DNA from 3 places in the Streptomyces sp. NPDC005963 genome. Region 1 is predicted to be linked to each of the others. Evidence: riboswitches for the same ligand, from Rfam matches in the RefSeq annotation. Region 1 holds a riboswitch; each other region holds the start of a gene.

Region 1 (6,089 bases):
CGACCGTGCGGAGTTCGGCTACCGCATCAATGTGACGGAAGCCCGCCGCCGTCACCTCCTGCAATCCCTGCTCCAGGCCGAGGGCATGGACACGGCCGACTACCGGGAGCGGTTCCAGTGCGATCCCGCCGATGACTTCGCCGCAGAGTTGAACCGCTTCACCGCACTCGGTTGGTTGGAGCCGCACACATCGGGTCGGCTGAAGCTCACCCCGGAGGGGCTGGCTCATTCGGACGCACTGGGGCCGGAGCTCTTCTCCCCCACGGTACGGACGGCCATGGCACGGTACGAGTCGAAGTGAGCGGCCCCATGGATCTGACACTGCTCTACCGCGGCCCGCTGGCCTCCTGTGACTACGACTGCCCCTACTGTCCCTTCGCCAAGCGCCGCGACACCCCGGAGCAACTGCGCACCGATCGGGCAGCGCTGGAACGATTCACCACCTGGGTGTCCCATCAGCGCGACGATCGGTTGTCGGTCCTGTTCACACCGTGGGGCGAAGGGCTTGTGCGCTCCTGGTACCGACGTGCCCTCATCGAACTGTCCCGGCTGCCGCAGGTGCGTAGGGTGGCGATCCAGACCAATCTCAGCTGCCGCACCGACTGGCTCGCCGAAGCCGACCTCACCGCTCTCGCACTGTGGTGCACCTACCATCCAGGGCAGACCCCCTACGAGCGGTTCCTCGGCAAGTGCGAGGAGTTGGCCCGACTCGGCGTCCGGTTCAGTGTGGGCATCGTCGGCGTACCGGAGCACCTCGACCACGCGCGTCAACTGCGCGCAGCACTGCCCGACCACATCTACCTCTGGGTCAATGCGGCAGAGGGCCACACCTACTCGGACGCCGAAGCGGCCAAGTGGACGGACCTCGACCCCCTCTTCTCCTACAGTCGCCGTGCCCACCCGTCCGCCGGGCTGCCCTGTCGGACCGGGGAGTCGGTCGTCTCCGTCGACGGCGACGGCACGGTACGGCGCTGCCACTTCGTCGCCACGGAGTTGGGCAACCTCTACGACGGTTCCTACCGCGAGGCGCTGCGTCCGCGCCCGTGTCCGCTGGCGGTGTGCGACTGCCACATCGGCTATGTGCATCTGGAGTCGCTTCCGCTGTACGACGTCTTCGCCGGAGGGGTGCTGGAGCGGATCCCGGCCTCGTCCGCCCCTGCTCGGAAGGGATGAGTCCGTCGAGGGGACCTCGCGGTACGGGGACGGGGCCGTCACATCGATCGTCCGGTCCCGCAGTCGTTGCCACGCGCGGACCTGGTACGGAACCGCCCAGGGTTCCAGCAGCCGGGTGGGGGCGTCGACCGTCTACAGCGGTAGCAGATCGGGCCGTTTGGCTTCGATGTGGTCGCCCGAACTCTCGCCGCGCAACCTGCGGCCGATCCAGGGCGCCAGATGCTCGCGCGCCCAGTAGATGTCGTCCCGTCGCACCTCCAGCGTCCCGCGCCGCGGTAGCGGGGGCCAGGGCTGGTCGGGGTCGGTGGTGACATCGAGTCCCAGCACCTGGGCGGCGCGCACCGCCACCCGGGCATGTCCTTCGGGCGACAGATGGAGCCGATCGGTGTCCCAAGCACGCGGGTCCTGGACCGACTTCAAGGACCAGAGGTCGAGTACCGGACAGCCGTGGCGGTCGGCGATCGCCCGGACATGGGCGGTGTACGTGGCGACCTTGCCTCGCAAATGACGCAACACGGGCATTCTCCGGGTGTCGAAGCCGGTGGTCACCATCACCGTGCCCACCGCGCTCGTGAGGTCCGCGATCGCCCGCTCCAGACGCTCGGCGACGTCGTCGGGGTCGCTGCCTGGTCGGATGATGTCGTTCCCCCCTGCACAGAACGTCACCAGATCGGGGGCGAGTTCCTTCGCGCGGGGCACCTGTTCGGCAACGATCTGGTCGAGGAGCCTGCCGCGTACGGCGAGGTTGGCGTAGCGGAAGGTGTGTTCTGGCATTCCGTCACCGAGGAGTGCGGCGAATCGATCCGCCCAACCGATGAAGGTTCCGTCCGAACCGGGGTCCCCGACCCCTTCCGTGAAGCTGTCGCCGATCGCCGCGTACGACGCGAATGTATTCATGCTCCCTGTTCCCGAATCGCCTGCCACGATCACTCATCTTGACCTCCGCGATGTGACCTACGCGACCGTAAGGAGGGGTTGACGCCGGGTGATCTATGCCACCAGGGAATCGGGGCGCTCAAGGGAATACACGGAAGTCCCCGTTTCGCGGCGACGAAACGGGGACTTCTCGGTGTTCATGGCACCGGGGGTCGTCGAGGACCTCCGGCGCCCGTGACGGGCGACTCGATCAGAGGGAGACGCCGTGCTGACGCAGGTACGACACCGGGTCGACGTCGGAGCCGTAGCCGGGGCCGGTACGGATCTCGAAGTGGAGGTGCGGGCCGCTGGAGTTGCCGGTGGAGCCGACCTGTCCGATCTGCTGGCCACCGCTCACGCTCTGCCCCGCGGAGACCGAGAGGGAGGACATGTGGGCGTACTGGGAGTACTTGCCGTCGGTGTGCTGGATGACGACCTCGTTGCCGTAGGCGCCGCTCCAACCCGCGGAGACGACGGTGCCGGGGCCGACCGACTTCACGGTGGTGCCGGTGGGCGCCGCGAAGTCGATGCCGGTGTGGTAGCCGCTGGACCACATGGCGCCCGAGATCCGGTAGGAGGTGCTGACGCCGACGCCCGAGAGCGGGCCGGTCCAGCCCGAGCCGGTGGCCTCGGTGGCGGAATCGTCGCTGGTGGAGGTCTGGGCGGCGGAGGACTGGGCGGCCGGAGCCGCAGCCTCCTTCTTGACCTCGGCCTTGGCTTCGGCCTTGGCGGGCCGCTCCTGCTTGGGCTCGGGCTGCGGCTCCGCCTTGCTCTTGGCCTTGGTCTCGGTCGGAGCCGCGGGCTTGCTCTCGGCGGCCTTGGACTCGGTGGCGGATGCGCCGCCGATGGTGAGCTTGAGGCCGGGGTGGATCAGCGAGGGGTTGTCGCCGACCGCTTCGCGGTTGTCGGCGTAGAGCTGCTGCCAGCCGCCGTCGACCCGGTGCTCCTGGGCGATCTTGGACAGGTAGTCGCCCGCGACGACCCGGTAGCTGACCGGGGTGGCGGTCCGCTCGGCGGGCGCAGCGGCAGGTGTGGCGGCGGCGTTCGCCGAGGCGACCACGGGGGCCGCGACGGGTGCGGTGCGCTCGGCGGCGAAGGCACCCGAGGCGCCCATCAGCGGCAGGGCGATGGCTGCGCCACCGGTGCCGGCAGCGACGAAACCGCGGGTGATGGTGCTGGTCCTGGTACGGCGGTGCTTACCCTTTGCGGGCATGGCGCATTTCCTCTCCGGCGCCTACGAGGTGAGCTGTCGGGTTCGAGCTGGAGATGCCCGGCCGCGCTTGTGCGCGACTTCACCCCAAGCCGTCCGGAAATCCGGGATCGGCGTACTACCTGGGTCCCCCGCTCCTGCCACGCGTGGATGTGGATGAATTCCGGTCGGCGGCAGGATTAGGCGATCCGTCCGGAGTTCCGTGACCGTAATCGAGCCCTCTTGAGGCAAACAAGCCGGGCCTTTTTCTGATCAATGACAAAGGTCATAGAGGGCAGAATTTCCCGTAACACTCCGTGGACGGCGAATGGCCAACTCCCCCACCGCTTTGGGAATCCTGTCACGCCCCACCGCCACTGAGGGTCACCACTATGATCCCGCTCACGAGATGGCCTTCGAACATTTAGCAGGAAGGACATCAAGCCACCGAAGCCCCCATTTCGGACAGAAGCATCTATTGCGCCAATCGCACAGAATGAGTGGAACAATCAGTTCTCAGGAGAGATCACACAACATGATCGTCTGACGAACGGATGTCGTATCGTCGAGAACACGCCAACGTCGGCGAGCGGCGCCGACGGCAGTGACCCTCAGGAGCCTCCGTGACGCAGCAGCTGCCGCAGGTCCCGTCGATCGAGCCGGAGCTGTCCGGGGTGCGAAACTTCCGGGACGTGGGCGGGCTCCCGACCCTGGACGGTCGTCGGGTGCGGCAGGGTCGACTGTTCCGCAGTGGCCACCTCGCCCATGCGACCGGAAGCGACGCGGCGTTCCTGTCCTCCCTGGGGCTCCACACCATCTTCGACTTCCGCAATGCGGCGGACATGCTGCTCGAAGGTCCGGACATCGCCCTCCAGGGCGTACGCAACCTCAATCTCCCGCTCAGCGACCCGGCGGACGGTGCGGAGTTCTGGCAGATGGTGCGCGACGGGGACATCGAGCAGTTGCGGTCCATCCTGGGAGACGGCCAGGCAGCCGCACGAATGTCCGACACCTATCGGATGATCATCAGGGACCGCACCGACGAGCACAGCAGGGTGCTGCACGCCCTCGCCGAAGACAGCGTTCCCGCCCTGATGCACTGCGCTGCGGGCAAGGACCGGGCGGGGCTCTCCATAGCCGTATCGCTCCTGGCGGTCGGCGTGGAGCGGGACGCGATCGAAGCGGACTACCTGAAGTCCAACGACCCGCACCGTCGGTATCGGGTGCGGCGCAGCGACGAATCACCGGCCGGGATGTCACCGGAAGTGATGGAGTTGCTCAGCCCGCTCTTCGACGCGCGGAGGGAGTACCTCCACACCGCGTTCGAAACCATCGACCAGACGTGGGGCGGCACCGAGCGCTATCTCACCGAGGGGCTGCGGATCACTCCCGAGACACGGGAGCGGCTGCGCCATCGACTCCTCGACGAGGTCTGACCTGCACGGTAGACGTCGGGCGGTACGGGGTGGAAGCGCCAGGAGCTGGGACGTTCGTCCGCTGCCGGCACTCGTGGACCCCTCGTCGCTCGACGATTCCCCGTGGGTCGTCAGCCGCCGAAAGCGGGACCGGGACCCATGAGGCCCCCTTGAGAACCCTTGACGTCCTCGGCCGGCTGCGTCGGACTACTGCGCCCCCATGAGCGGTCGCTACTTGGCGCCCATCTCGAAGAGGAGGTAGAGGAAGCCCGCGAACACATGGCCGGCGATCAGATAGGCGAAGAGGCGCACCCAGATCCCGCGCGGGAACCGGCCGTTCTCCTTGCCCTTCTTGGTCGCTGCGGCGTGGGCGGCGGCGCTGTCGGCGACTGCGTTCTCGGGTGCGGTGGGGTTCTCTGACATGACGGTCCTCTCGACTTCCGGTCTTTCCGGGGCTCGTTCCGGGCAGGCGCTCGGCTGGATCAGATGTGCGGATAGAGGTCGGGGCTCTGGAGCAGGGTGTGGACGAACAGCATCTCGGCGCCCTCACGCGTGGCCGCGGCGATGCGGTGCGGGGTGAGGGAGTCGTAGTGCGCACTGTCGCCGGGTCCCAGTTCGTGCACGGCCTCACCGAGGCTGAGGCGAAGTCGCCCGTCTAGGACGTAGAGCCACTCCTCGCCCGGGTGGACCCGTACCAGTTCGCCCTGGGCGCCGTACGGGACTATCAGCCGTAGCGGCTGCATGGCCCGCCCGGGCGTTCCGACCTGGTGGTACGTCCAGCCGTCGGCCATGGCGGGCTCGCGGACGCCGGCCCTGATGACCGGGTCGCGCTCGGGTGCGAGCTCGCCGAGGAGCTCGGCGATGGTCGTACCGTAGATGCGGGCCAGGGAGAGCAGCATCGGCAGCGAGGGCTGGCGGCGGCCGGTCTCCAGGCGGGACAGGTGCGCGGGTGAGAGCCCGGCGCGCTGGGCCGCTGCTTCGAGGGTGAGCCCCCGCCTGCGGCGCAGGTCGCGCAGTTGCGGCGCCACGTCCGGCAGCTCGGCCGGTGGCTCTCCGACCCGGGTTCGAAGGTCCGGGGGGTGGCCCCCGGGAGGACTCTGCATGGGTCCATTGCGCCAGGAAAGTACCTCTGAGGCAAGTTTCGTGCCTCAGAGGCAAAAAGCCAGCTCAGCGGTTGGCTACGGCCTGCTTGACCAGGGTCCTGCCGAAGTCCCACATCAAACCGCCCCCGGCGTGGGCGTCCTCCATGACCGCGGTGAAGCCGGCCAGGAACCGGTCCACCTCGCGCTCGCCGATCGTCAGGGGAGGAATCAATTTGATCACCTCCATCCGGTCCCCGGAGACCTGGGTCAGGATCCGGTGCCGTTCCAGCAGCGGGACGGCCACCATCTGGGCGA
Region 2 (6,089 bases), on a different contig from region 1:
TCCCGCAGGCGTTCGACGTGCTGCTCGGCCTCGGCCATGCGGTCGCGCTGGTCGGACATGTCGCCGCGCTGGGACACGTACTGGCGCATGGGATAGGCCAGGGCGACGATCAACGAGCAGACCACGAGGGCGAGGAAGGCCGCCCGCCCGGTGAGCCGGGACCTGCGGGCCTGCCGCTTGGTCTGGGAGCGGTAGACGCGGGCGGCGGTCTGCTCGCCGAGCAGCCGCAGTCTGGTCGCGGTGGAGAACCGGTCTCGATTCTTCCCGGCCATGTCGTCCCGCCTCCCCTGCTCCGTGACCCGTGTCGTACGGCTGCCGCCCGGACGCGTCCGCCGTACGGAATCGCCCGTTCCGTACGACGGGTGCGTACGGAGGTGGTGGGCGGCGCCGTCGGGTGCCGCCGGGGTCTGTGGGCCCGCCATGTGCCTACGTCCCCGGACACGGTACGGGACCGTGGCCGGGGACGTAGGGAGACTGGCGGGGCAGCGACCGATCCGGCCGCTGCCCACGACCGACGACACCTCAGCGTGCCTCAACCCGTGCGGCGGGGCTGAGGTCGCCGCAGGCGATCAGTCCTTGAAGCGGGGGAACGCGCTGCGCCCGGCGTACACCGCGGCGTCGTCGAGGATCTCCTCGATGCGCAGCAGCTGGTTGTACTTGGCGACGCGCTCGGAACGGGCCGGGGCGCCGGTCTTGATCTGACCGCAGTTGGTGGCTACGGCCAGGTCGGCGATGGTCACGTCCTCGGTCTCACCGGAGCGGTGGGACATCATGCACTTGAAGCCGTTGCGCTGGGCCAGCTCCACGGCGTCCAGCGTCTCGGTCAGCGAACCGATCTGGTTCACCTTGACCAGGAGGGCGTTCGCGGCGGCCTCGTCGATGCCGCGGGACAGTCGCTCCGGGTTGGTGACGAACAGGTCGTCGCCGACGATCTGCACCTTGGTGCCGAGCTTCTCGGTGAGGACCTTCCAGCCCTCCCAGTCGTCCTCGAACAGCGGGTCCTCGATGGAGACCAGCGGGTAGGAGGCGACGAGCTCCTCGTAGTACTCGGTCATCTCGGCGGCCGAGCGGGACTTGCCCTCGAACTCGTACTTGCCGTCCTTGTAGAACTCGGACGCGGCGACGTCGAGCGCGAGCGCGATGTCCTTGCCGGGCGCGTAGCCGGCTTCCTTGACGGCCTCAAGGATGAGGTCGAGCGCGGCCCGGTTGGAGTCGAGGTTCGGCGCGAAACCGCCCTCGTCGCCCAGGCCGGTGGACAGGCCCTTCTGCTTCAGGACCTTCTTGAGCGTGTGGTAGACCTCGGTGCCCCAGCGCAGCGCCTCCGAGAAGGACTCGGCACCGATCGGGGCGATCATGAACTCCTGGATGTCCACGTTGGAGTCGGCGTGCGAGCCGCCGTTCAGGATGTTCATCATCGGAACGGGCAGCAGGTGCGCGTTCGGGCCGCCCAGGTAACGGAAGAGCGGCAGGTCGGACGCCTCGGACGCGGCGTGGGCCACGGCCAGGGACACGCCGAGGATGGCGTTGGCGCCGAGCGAGGACTTGTCCGGGGTGGCGTCGAGGTCGAACATCGCCTGGTCGATCAGGCGCTGCTCGGTGGCGTCGTACCCGACCAGCTCGGGGCCGATCTGCTCGATGACGGCGAGGACGGCCTTTTCGACGCCCTTGCCCAGGTAGCGGTTCTGGTCGCCGTCGCGAAGCTCAAGAGCCTCGAACGCGCCGGTGGAGGCGCCGGACGGAACGGCAGCACGACCCGTGCTGCCGTCGTCGAGGCCAACCTCGACCTCGACGGTGGGGTTGCCTCGGGAGTCCAGGATTTCCCGGGCTACGACGACGTCGATGGACGGCACGAGCATCTCCTTCTGGGATGTGACGCGTGGGGTGCAGGGTCTCTTTGGCCTTGCGGCATGAGCCTAACCGCCGTGCGGGTGCCGTTCGTCGGATGCCCGCCCCCTGGGACGAAAAAGGGCCCTGATACGCCGGACTACCATCGGGTAGCGGGCGGGGCACTGCTGTTGTCGGCACGGTGCGGACTGCGTGCCAGGCCCGCGCGTGCGGCACGGACGGAGAAACCCCGGGCCGGCGCACATGGGGGGATGTGCACCGACCCGGGGTGGTTCGGGCCCCGGGGGGAAGGGGCCGAAGGCAGTTCACCGGGGTTGCTTCGGGCGTGGGGGCGGGTGGCCAGGAGAAGGAAGCCGACCCGGCTCGACGGCACTCGGCGAACTGCCGGGGTCCGCGGCGCCGATCCCGGGGGGAGGGGGATCGGCACGGAATCCGGGGCCCTCGTGCTCGGCGGCTCCACCGAAGCGGTCCGAGCACGGGGTTGTACGGGTGGGCCCGAGGGGCTTCGGTCGGTTGGCGCGGCCTCAGAGGGACTCTGCCCCATCAGGCCGGCGGCCGTCCGACCGGGAAGTCGGCTCCGGACGCACCCGTTCCGGTCGGGGCTCAGCCCAGGTGGAGCTGCTGGCCCACGTAGATGACGTCGGCGTCGCTGATGACGTCCTTGTTGAGCTCGAAGAGCTTCTCCCAGCCGCCGTCGACCTTCTCGGCTTCCGCGATCTTGCTCAGGGTGTCGCCGGCCTTGACCTGGTACTCGCCGTCACCCTTCTGGAAGCCCTCGGCCTTGGCGGGGGCCTCGGAGCGCTCGGAGCGGGTGGTGGGGACCTCGGCGCGCTGCTGCGGCTTGGCCTGCTCCTTCTTGGGCTCGGCCTTCGGCTGCTGCTTCTTGGGCTCCGCCTTGGGCTGCGGGGCCTCGGCCGCGCCGCCGCCGTACGGGGTGTTGGACAGGCCCACGCCACAGGACGGCCAGGCGCCCTTGCCCTGACCGGCGAGGACCTTCTCGGCGATCTCGATCTGCTGCGCCTTGGACGCCTGGTTGGCGGTGGATGCGTACTTCGTGCCACCGAACGCGGCCCAGGTGGAGGCCGAGAACTGGAGGCCGCCGTAGTAGCCGTTGCCGGTGTTGATGGACCAGTTGCCGCCGGACTCGCACTGGGCGACCTTGTCCCACTCGGAGGCGGTGGCGGCGCTGGCGGAGGTGGCGCCGATCAGCGGGGCGGCGACGGCGACACCGGTGACACCGGCGAGTGCCATCAGTCGGCTGGCCTTGCTGGGGCGGCGGTGCTTCGCCTTGCTGGAAAACAGCATGGAGTCTTCTCCTCACCGACGCCTACGAGGTGAGCTGTCGGGTTCGGGCCTAGTGAGTTGCCCGGCCGTGCGTCCTTGCGCACGGCTTCACCCCTAGCCGGTTCCCACCGTCGTCTCCAACGGTCGTTGCCGGCACTTACCTTGGGTCCCCCGCTCCTGCCTTCGGCGCTCTACGCGACGTGTACTCCCCCCGACCGACGGCAGGATTCGGCGTGACGGTCGACGGTGCCCGCGGTGGCGAGCGGTTCAGACCGTAGGCATGACTCTCCCCGATGTTCAAAGTCGAACATCGGGGAGAAATCGCCCATCTCATCAACAGTGCGCTTTGCGTTTCCGCAGGTCAGGCGCGGAACGCAGGATTCCGCTAGCCCCGATAAGCGAATTGCCGCAAAGAGACGCTTGTCTCACTTCGCCAAATCCGGACAAAGAGTGGCTAACAGCCTCTACTTAGCGGTGAGATCGAGGCTCTGACCAGGGTGAATGAGATCGGGCTCGTCGCCGACCGTCTCCTTGTTGGCCTCATAGAGGGCGGGCCAACCACCGGGCAGTTCGTTCTTCTCGGCGATCGCCCAGAGGTTGTCGCCGGCCTGCACGGTGTACGAGCCGGGAGAGACGCTGGCCGTGCCGGACTGCTCGGCGGTCGTGGCACCCGCGTCCGTGGTGCCGAGGTCGGAGCGGCTCCCCTCACCCCGGGAGGGATGGGCCTCGTCGGTCTCGCGCGGCGCCCCGGGGTCGCCGACCGGCTCGGTCGGCGCGGCCGAGCCCGTCGACTCGCTGGCACCGGTAGGCGCGGACTGCTCCGGGCTCGACTCCGTCGCCGCCTCGCCCCGGTGCTTTCCGGTGGACCCGGAGGGCTGCCCCGGGCTCGACTCCGGGGACGCGGCACCGGAACCGCTCGGCGCGCTCCCGGCCGGTGCCGGAGTCTTCGCGGGCGTCTTGGCGGGAGCGGTGCCCGTCGGAGCGGACGGCTTGGGGATCTCCGTGGGCTCGGCCGATGGCGTCGGCTGCGCGGCGGGCTTCGTCGGAGCGGTGGGGGCCTCGTTGGGATCGAGGACCACCTCGACCCCGGCGAGGGTCGCGCACGCCCTCCAGGGCCGGATGCCCTCGGAGTCGACGACCTTCTCCGCGATGGCCTTCTGCTGTGCGGGGGTGGCGAGGTCCGCGCGGGAGGCGTACTGCGTACCACCGAACGCCTTCCAGGTCTCCTGCGACATCTGGAGACCGCCGTAGAAGCCGTTGCCGGTGTCCGCGGTCCACAGGCCCCCGGTCTCACACTCCGCGACCTTGTCCCACGCGGTCGCTTCGACTGCCGACGCCGACGTCGCGCCGAGGAGCGGAATCGCGATGGCGGATCCCGTCACCCCTGCCGCGACGACGAGGGCAGGAGCTTGACGGGGTCGGCGATGTCGACCATTCCCGGAGAGCATGCGGTTGCCTTTCGCGAGACTGCTGAGGACGCGCAGAACGTAGCCGCACTCGAACGTCTGTCACAAGTCGATGCAGCTGAGATTACGTCATTGTCACGGTTTTGATGGCTCGTCAGATGTTTCGGGATGTGAACTCGACGGGAAGGGTTCGCAGCCCACGCATGATGAGCCCCCCACGCCAGCGCAAATCTGATGAATCCGCAGCCAGTTGCAGATCGGGGAGCCTGCGCAGCAGCGTGGCGATCGCGGTCTGGCCCTCCAGTCGTGCCAGCGGCGCACCGAGGCAGTAGTGGATGCCGTGCCCGTATCCGAGGTGCTGATTGTCACGCCGGGAAAGATCGAGGACGTTCGGCTCCTCAAAGCGGTCAGGGTCGCGATCGGCAGCCGCGAGCACCACCAACACCGGGTCGCCCGCGGCAATCCGCTTCCCACCGATCTCCAGTGACTCGGTGGCGAACCGCCAGGTGGCGAGCTCCACAGGACCGTCGTACCGCAGCAGCTCCTCAACTCCGGTTTCCAGTAGCCCGGTTTCCCCGGCAGCCAGGGACGCCTGGAGGCGCGCGCGCTGTTCGGGGTGGCGCAGCAGGGCGTAGACGCCGTTGCCGATGAGGTTGACCGTCGTCTCGAACCCGGCGAACAACAGGATGAAGGCCATCGCGGCGGCTTCGTTCTCCGTCAGGTGCTCGCCGTGATCGCTGGCCCGGATCAGGCCCGAGATCAGATCGTCCCCCGGATCTTCGCGCTTGCGATGGATCAGCTCGGCCAGATAGGTCCGCATCTTCTTGACCGACCGGGCGACCCCGCCGCGCGGCCCGCCGCCGTGCCGGATCATCATGCCGGCCCAGTCGCGGAAGTCGTCCTGGTCCTCGGCCGGGACACCGAGCAGATCGCAGATCGCATAGATCGGCAGCGGGAAGGCGAAGTCGTGGATGAGGTCTGCCTCCCCTTTCGCCGCGAAGGAGTCGATCAGTTGGTCCGTCAGCTCCTGGACGCGGGGGGCGAAGGCCGCGACCCGACGCGGAGTGAACGCCTTGGCCACCAGCCGACGCAACCGGGTGTGGTCCGGCGGGTCGATGTTGAGCAGATGCGTCATCAGCTCGGCCTTGCGCTCGCCGGGGATGCCCGTCTTCCCCTTTGCATGTGCGGGCTCGTCGTGGTGGGCGGGGTTCTTCGAGAGCCGGGCGTCGGCCAGCGCTTGGCGGGCATCGCCGTAACGGGTCACCAGCCACGCCTCGACACCGCTGGGCAGTCGGGTCCGATGGACGGGTGCGTGTTCCCGCAACCAGGCGTACGCCGGGTAGGGATCGGTGGCGAACTCCCAGGTGAACAGCTCGGGCGCGGCAGGGGCACCCGGGGCGCCACCGGTCTCGTCCGGGGTGCGGTCGGCGTCCGACGGGGGTCGATCCGAGGAGCCCGAAACGGGACAACTCGGGCTCGGTGCCGTGGGGCTCGCCTCCGGGGCGGGAAAAGTGACCGGATCTGAGCCTTCGCGGTCGGGTGCCTCGGCGGGCT
Region 3 (6,089 bases), on a different contig from region 1:
TCGGCTCCATGGCCGATCTGGACGCGGCGACCCTGGAGGACGCCCGCGCCTTCTTCCGCACGTACTACGCGCCGAACAACGCGGTCCTGTCGGTCGTCGGGGACATCGACCCCGAGCAGACCCTCGCCTGGATCGAGAAGTACTTCGGTTCCATCGCCTCCCACGACGGCAAGCAGCCACCACGCGACGGCTCCCTCCCGGAGAACATCGGCCGCCAGCTGCGCGAGGTCATCGAGGAGGAGGTGCCCGCCCGTGCGCTGATGGCCGCCTACCGGCTGCCGCACGACGGCACCCGCGAGTGCGACGCCGTGGACATCGCGCTGACCGTCCTCGGCGGCGGCGAGTCCTCCCGGCTCCACAACCGTCTGGTGCGCCGTGACCAGACGGCTGTGGCGGCCGGCTTCGGGCTGCTGCGCCTGGCCGGGGCGCCGTCCCTGGGCTGGCTGGACGTCAAGACCTCCGGGGGAGTGGAGGTTCCGCAGATCGAGTCCGCCGTCGACGAGGAGCTCGCGCGCTTCGGCGATGAGGGCCCCACGCCCGAGGAGATGGAGCGCGCTCAGGCACAGCTGGAGCGCGAGTGGCTTGACCGCCTCTCCACCGTCGCGGGCCGCGCCGACGAACTCTGCCGGTACGCGGTGCTCTTCGGCGACCCCCAACTGGCGCTGACGGCCGTGGACCGCGTTCTGAGCGTCACCGCGGACGAGGTGCGGGCGATCGCCAAGGCCCGACTGCGCCCGGACAACAGGGCGGTGCTGGTGTACGAACCGCTGCCGGCCCCGACGCAGGACGCCGCGGACGAGCAGAACGACGCAGAAGAGGGGGCGGACCAGTGACCGATGCAGCGCAGGCGCTGACCACCATGGAGTTCCACCCGCAGCCCCAGCCGGGGGAGGCCAGGCCCTGGGCCTTCCCCGCTCCCGACCGCGGGAGCCTGCCCAACGGCCTGACCGTGCTGCGCTGTCACCGTCCCGGCCAGCAGGTCGTGGCCGTGGAGATCTCCCTCGACGCACCGCTGGACGCCGAGCCCGAGGGCCTGGACGGCGTCGCCACCATCATGGCGCGCGCCCTCTCGGAGGGCACCGACAAGCGTTCGGCCGAGGAGTTCGCCGCCGAGTTGGAGCGCTGCGGTGCCACCCTGGACGCCCACGCGGACCATGCCGGGGTCCGGGTCTCCCTGGAAGTGCCCGTGTCCCGGCTGCTGAAGGCGCTGGGCCTGTTGGCCGAGGCCCTGCGCGCGCCCGCGTTCGCGGACAGCGAGATCGAGCGGCTGGTGCGCAACCGTCTGGACGAGATCCCGCACGAGACGGCGAACCCCGGTCGACGGGCCGCCAAGGAGCTGTACAAGCAGCTGTTCCCGCCCACGCTGCGGATGTCGCGTCCTCGGCTCGGCACCGAGGAGACGATCTCCCGGATCGACTCCGCGGCCGTACGCGCCTTCTTCGACGCGCATGTGCGCCCCGCCACCGCCACCGCGGTCGTCGTCGGTGACCTCACCGACGTCGACGTCGACGCCGTCCTCGCCGAAACCCTCGGCGATTGGTCGGGCGACAGCGGCGCGCCCCGACCGGTGCCTGCGATCAGCGGTGACGACCGGGGGCGCGTCGTCATCGTGGACCGGCCGGGTGCCGTGCAGACCCAACTGCTCATCGGCCGGGTCGGCGCGGACCGGCACGACCGGGTGTGGCCGGCGCAGGTCCTCGGGACGTACTGCCTGGGCGGCACGCTCACCTCGCGACTGGACCGGGTGCTGCGCGAGGAGAAGGGCTACACGTACGGCGTCAGGGCCTTCGGCCAGGTCCTGCGGTCGACCGCCGACGGCACGGGCGCGTCCCTGCTGGGCATCAGCGGTTCGGTGGACACGCCCAACACCGGGCCGGCGCTCGACGACCTGTGGAAGGTGCTGCGCACCCTCGCGGCCGAGGGCCTGACGGAAACCGAACGCGATGTCGCCGTCCAGAACCTGGTGGGTGTCGCTCCGCTGAAGTACGAGACCGCGGCTTCGGTGGCGGGCACCCTCGCCGACCAGGTGGAGCAGCACCTCGCGGACGACTACCAGGCCCAGTTGTATCGGCGGCTCGCCCAGACGGGCACCGTGGAGGCGACCGCCGCCGTGGTCAACGCCTTCCCGGAGGACCGTCTCGTCACGGTCCTCGTCGGTGACGCCGCCCAGATCGAGGAGCCGGTGCGCGCCCTCGGCATCGGCGAAGTGACCGTGGTGTCGGGCTGATTGACCGCTTCCGGCGGAAGCCGGTCCGCGTGTGGAAGAAGGGTCCCGGCGGCCGTGTGTCGTCGGGGCCCTTCGCCGCTTCGGCGGCGGTGCTGCGAACAGGCAGGAAACCTGTCCGTTTTACGGGGAAGGCCACCGTCTCGACTGTGGCGTGATTAACAAAAGAGCCGGTCTGTTTGGCGCCTGGCGGCCCGTCGGCTTAGCGTCAGTGCGGCTGTTCGCCGGCAGTACGCCGCATCCGCGGCACGGACAGCCATCGCCGAGTCCCCGTCAGACGTGAGTCTGGGGAGCCGGGGACCCAGGTCCCTTGGGGTGAATCGGGTGCCTTCGCCACTGTGCGGAGGGGCTCGTAGGAGACCTTCCTGCTCCGAACCCGTCAGCTAACCCGGTAGGCGAGAAGGAAGGAAAGGAACAGCCTCTTCATGGCGCTCGCCCGTTCCACCGGGAGACACCGTGCCCCGGGCCGCAAGACGCGTACGAGTGCGGGATTCGCCTCCGCCGCGGCCCTCGCCACCACCGGAGTCGTCGGGACCCTCGCCGGTCCGGCCCTGGCCGTCGATGACGGTTCCTTCGCCTCCGACGCCGGATCGGTCGCCAAGCCGGACGCCGACACCGCAGAAGGTGCAGACGGTACGGGCGAGACCTCCACGGGTGCCACACCGGTGACGCTGGACGCGGGCGTGACCGGCTCAGCGGGTTCCGCCGTCGTCCAGGCGAGGACCCAGCACACCATGACCGCGCAGATGCTGTCCGCGCACTCGCTGTCGGACGAGGTCGCCGACCAGGCCGTCATCCAAAAGCGCGAGGCGCTGGCCCGGATGGAGGCGGCTGCCGAGGCCCGGCGCAAGGCGGAGGCCCGCGCCAACGAGATACGCGAGGCCAAGGAGCGCGCGGCCCGTGAGGCGGAGCGCCAGCGGCTGAACGCCTTCCGGCTGCCGATCGCCGGATCCCATGTCACCACGGACTACCGTGCGGGCGGCTCGCAGTGGTCGTCCGGCAGCCACTCCGGCATCGACTTCCACGCCTCCACGGGCACCCCGGTGGTGGCCGTGGGCGCGGGGACGGTCGTCGAGGCGGGCTGGGGCGGGGCGTACGGCTACAACGTGGTCCTCAAGATGAACGACGGTTCGTACACGCAGTACGGGCACCTGTCCTCGCTGAGCGTCTCCGTGGGGCGGAGCGTGATGCCGGGTGACCAACTCGGCCGCGCCGGCTCCACGGGCAACTCCACGGGGGCGCATCTGCACTTCGAGGCCCGGACGAGCGCCGACTACGGGTCGGACGTCAATCCGCTCGCGTATCTGCGTGCCCACGGTGTGAAGATCTGACCGCACGGCACGGCCTGCACTGCACGGCCTGCACCGCACGACGGCCGGGCGAAGGTCACCGCGGATTGAGGTGCGCTGCCGGGGCGGGTAAGCCCGGCAATGGACCCACCGGCGGGCCGCACGGAGTGTCGAGAGCCGCGGCGTCAGCGTGCTCGGGTCAGACCGTCTCGGGAAGTTCGTCCAGACCTTCGGCCACCAGCTTCGCCAGCCGGTCGAGCGCCTCGTCGGCCCCGGGCGCGTCCGAAGCGAGGACGATCTCTTCGCCGCCCTGTGCGCCCAGTCCGAGGACGGCGAGCATGGAGGCGGCGTTGACCGGGTTGTCATCGGCCTTGGCGATCGTCACGGGGACGCCGGAGGCCGTGGCGGCACGGACGAAGATGGAGGCGGGACGGGCGTGAAGGCCCTCGGCCCAGCCGACGTTGACGCGGCGCTCAGCCATGGTGTTGCCCTTCGGGTTCAACGGTTGTCTAGACCAGTCTCTCACGCTGCCCCCTGCCGGAGGCGGTATCCGGAGCCGTGGCGCGTGCCCTCCGGGTCGGTGGGGCGGGGTGGTGGGTGCCGCTCGCGCGCACCCCAAGGACGTCGATCTTCCATCGCATCGGAAGGGTCCATTCCATATCCGGATCCCCACTCCGGCCACCTGACAGCGCCCTGCGAATCCACTCCCACGGCCGTCCATGGACGGGCCCCGCGCCCCACCCGCTCCCTGTGCTCCCGGTCGCACGCCGACGAAGATCGGCCGTCGCGGAGTGTGCCGGGTAGCCCTCGCGATCCGTCGGCGAGCTTTAGGCTGCCGTCATGCAGACCCCGCCCGAGCACGCGTACCCCGATCACTGGGAAGCGGATGTGGTGCTGCGTGACGGCGCCACCGCGCGCATCAGACCGATCACCACCGAGGACGCGGACCGTCTGGTCAGCTTCTACGAACAGGTCTCGGACGAATCCAAGTACTACCGCTTCTTCGCCCCCTACCCCCGGCTGTCCGCCAAGGACGTGCACCGCTTCACCCACCACGACTACGTGGACCGGGTGGGGCTCGCCGTCACCGTCGGCGGCGAGTTCATCGCCACCGTCCGCTATGACCGCATCGACGCCCGCGGGCGCCCCGCCAGCGCGCCCGCCGACGAGGCGGAAGTCGCGTTCCTCGTCCAGGACGCACACCAGGGCCGGGGCGTGGCCTCCGCCCTGCTGGAGCACATCGCGGCGGTGGCCCGGGAGCGGGGGGTCCGCCGTTTCGCGGCCGAGGTGCTGCCGGCCAACACCAAGATGATCAAGGTGTTCCGTGATGCGGGCTACACCCAGAAGCGCAGCTTCGAGGACGGCTCCGTCCATCTGACGCTCGACCTCGAACCCACCGCCGAGTCCCTGGCCGTGCAGCGGGCGCGCGAACAGCGCGCGGAGGCCCGTTCCGTCCAGCGCCTGCTGGCACCCGCATCGGTCGTCGTGATCGGCACCGGCCGCTCGATCGGCGGGGTGGGTCGGGCCGTCCTGCGCAACCTCCTCGCCTCCGGCTACACCGGCCGCACCTATGCCGTGAACCGTTCCTTCCCTCCCGACCAGCGTGACGTCGACGGGGTGCCCGCCTTCCGGTCCGTCGCCGAGATCGCCGCCGAAACCGCCGGGGGAGTCGATCTGGCCGTCGTCGCGGTGCCCGCGGAACACGTACCCGACGTGGTCGCCGACTGCGGCGAGAACGGTGTGCGCGGACTCATCGTGATCTCCGCGGGGTACGCCGAGAGCGGCCCCGAGGGCCGGGACCGCCAGCGCGACCTGGTGCGACAGGCCCGCTCCTACGGGATGCGGATCATCGGCCCCAACTCCTTCGGCATCATCAGCACCGCCGACGCCGTACGCCTCAACGCCTCCCTCGCCCCGCACTCCCCGGCCCCCGGTCGCATCGGCCTGTTCACCCAGTCCGGCGCGATCGGCATGGCCCTGCTCTCGGGCCTCCACCGCCGCGGCGCCGGCCTCTCCACCTTCATCTCCTCCGGCAACCGTGCGGACGTGTCCGGGAACGACTTCCTCCAGTACTGGTACGAGGACCCCGAGACCGATGTCGTCCTGCTGTACCTCGAATCGATCGGCAACCCGCGCAAGTTCACCCGGCTCGCCCGCCGCACCGCCGCCGTCAAACCGGTCGTGGTCGTGAAGGGCGCGCGCCACAGCGGCAGCGAGCCGCCCGGCCACGCCGTCCCCGTCACCCGCATCCCCGACGCGGCCGTCGGAGCGCTGCTGCGCCAGGCGGGCGTGATCCGCGTCGACACGGTCACCGAACTCGTTGACGCGGGCCTCCTGCTGGCTGGCCAACCACTGCCCGCCGGCCCCAGGATCGCGATCCTGGGCAACTCCGAGTCCCTCGGGCTGCTGACCTACGACGCCTGTCTGACCGAGGGGCTGCGCCCCCTGCCGCCGCTCGACCTGACCACCGAGGCCACCCCGGCCGACTTCGGCGCCGCGCTCACGCGTGCCCTCGCGGACGACGGCTGCGATGCGGTCGTGGTGACGGCGATCCCCTGGGTGGGGGATGACGGAGA

The links. Region 1 has a riboswitch for cyclic di-AMP ahead of ABZ348_RS12680 (peptidoglycan DD-metalloendopeptidase family protein). Riboswitches for the same ligand answer to the same signal wherever they lie in the genome.
Positions count from the first base shown of each region.
Region 2: linked by a shared signal. The riboswitch ahead of ABZ348_RS22725 (transglycosylase family protein) and the one ahead of ABZ348_RS12680 (peptidoglycan DD-metalloendopeptidase family protein) in region 1 are both predicted to bind cyclic di-AMP.
Region 3: linked by a shared signal. The riboswitch ahead of ABZ348_RS13580 (M23 family metallopeptidase) and the one ahead of ABZ348_RS12680 (peptidoglycan DD-metalloendopeptidase family protein) in region 1 are both predicted to bind cyclic di-AMP.

Region 1 is NZ_JBEXVD010000006.1:313,847-319,935, reverse strand. Features, by position in the region: gene ABZ348_RS12695 (STM4012 family radical SAM protein) at 1-301, shown strand, start outside; gene ABZ348_RS12690 (STM4011 family radical SAM protein) at 310-1,173, shown strand; gene ABZ348_RS12685 (SGNH/GDSL hydrolase family protein) at 1,306-2,070, opposite strand; gene ABZ348_RS12680 (peptidoglycan DD-metalloendopeptidase family protein) at 2,300-3,301, opposite strand; cyclic di-AMP (ydaO/yuaA leader) riboswitch at 3,305-3,490, opposite strand; gene ABZ348_RS12675 (tyrosine-protein phosphatase) at 3,901-4,713, shown strand; gene ABZ348_RS12670 (DUF6126 family protein) at 4,924-5,115, opposite strand; gene ABZ348_RS12665 (XRE family transcriptional regulator) at 5,175-5,795, opposite strand; gene ABZ348_RS12660 (aspartate aminotransferase family protein) at 5,860-6,089, opposite strand, start outside.
Region 2 is NZ_JBEXVD010000018.1:30,886-36,974, reverse strand. Features, by position in the region: gene ABZ348_RS22735 (septum formation initiator family protein) at 1-272, opposite strand, end outside; gene eno (phosphopyruvate hydratase) at 570-1,856, opposite strand; gene ABZ348_RS22725 (transglycosylase family protein) at 2,449-3,150, opposite strand; cyclic di-AMP (ydaO/yuaA leader) riboswitch at 3,155-3,328, opposite strand; gene ABZ348_RS22720 (transglycosylase family protein) at 3,594-4,577, opposite strand; gene ABZ348_RS22715 (cytochrome P450) at 4,690-5,907, opposite strand.
Region 3 is NZ_JBEXVD010000007.1:180,899-186,987, reverse strand. Features, by position in the region: gene ABZ348_RS13590 (pitrilysin family protein) at 1-833, shown strand, start outside; gene ABZ348_RS13585 (pitrilysin family protein) at 860-2,227, shown strand; cyclic di-AMP (ydaO/yuaA leader) riboswitch at 2,475-2,637, shown strand; gene ABZ348_RS13580 (M23 family metallopeptidase) at 2,650-3,555, shown strand; gene ABZ348_RS13575 (HPr family phosphocarrier protein) at 3,713-3,994, opposite strand; gene ABZ348_RS13570 (GNAT family N-acetyltransferase) at 4,354-6,089, shown strand, end outside.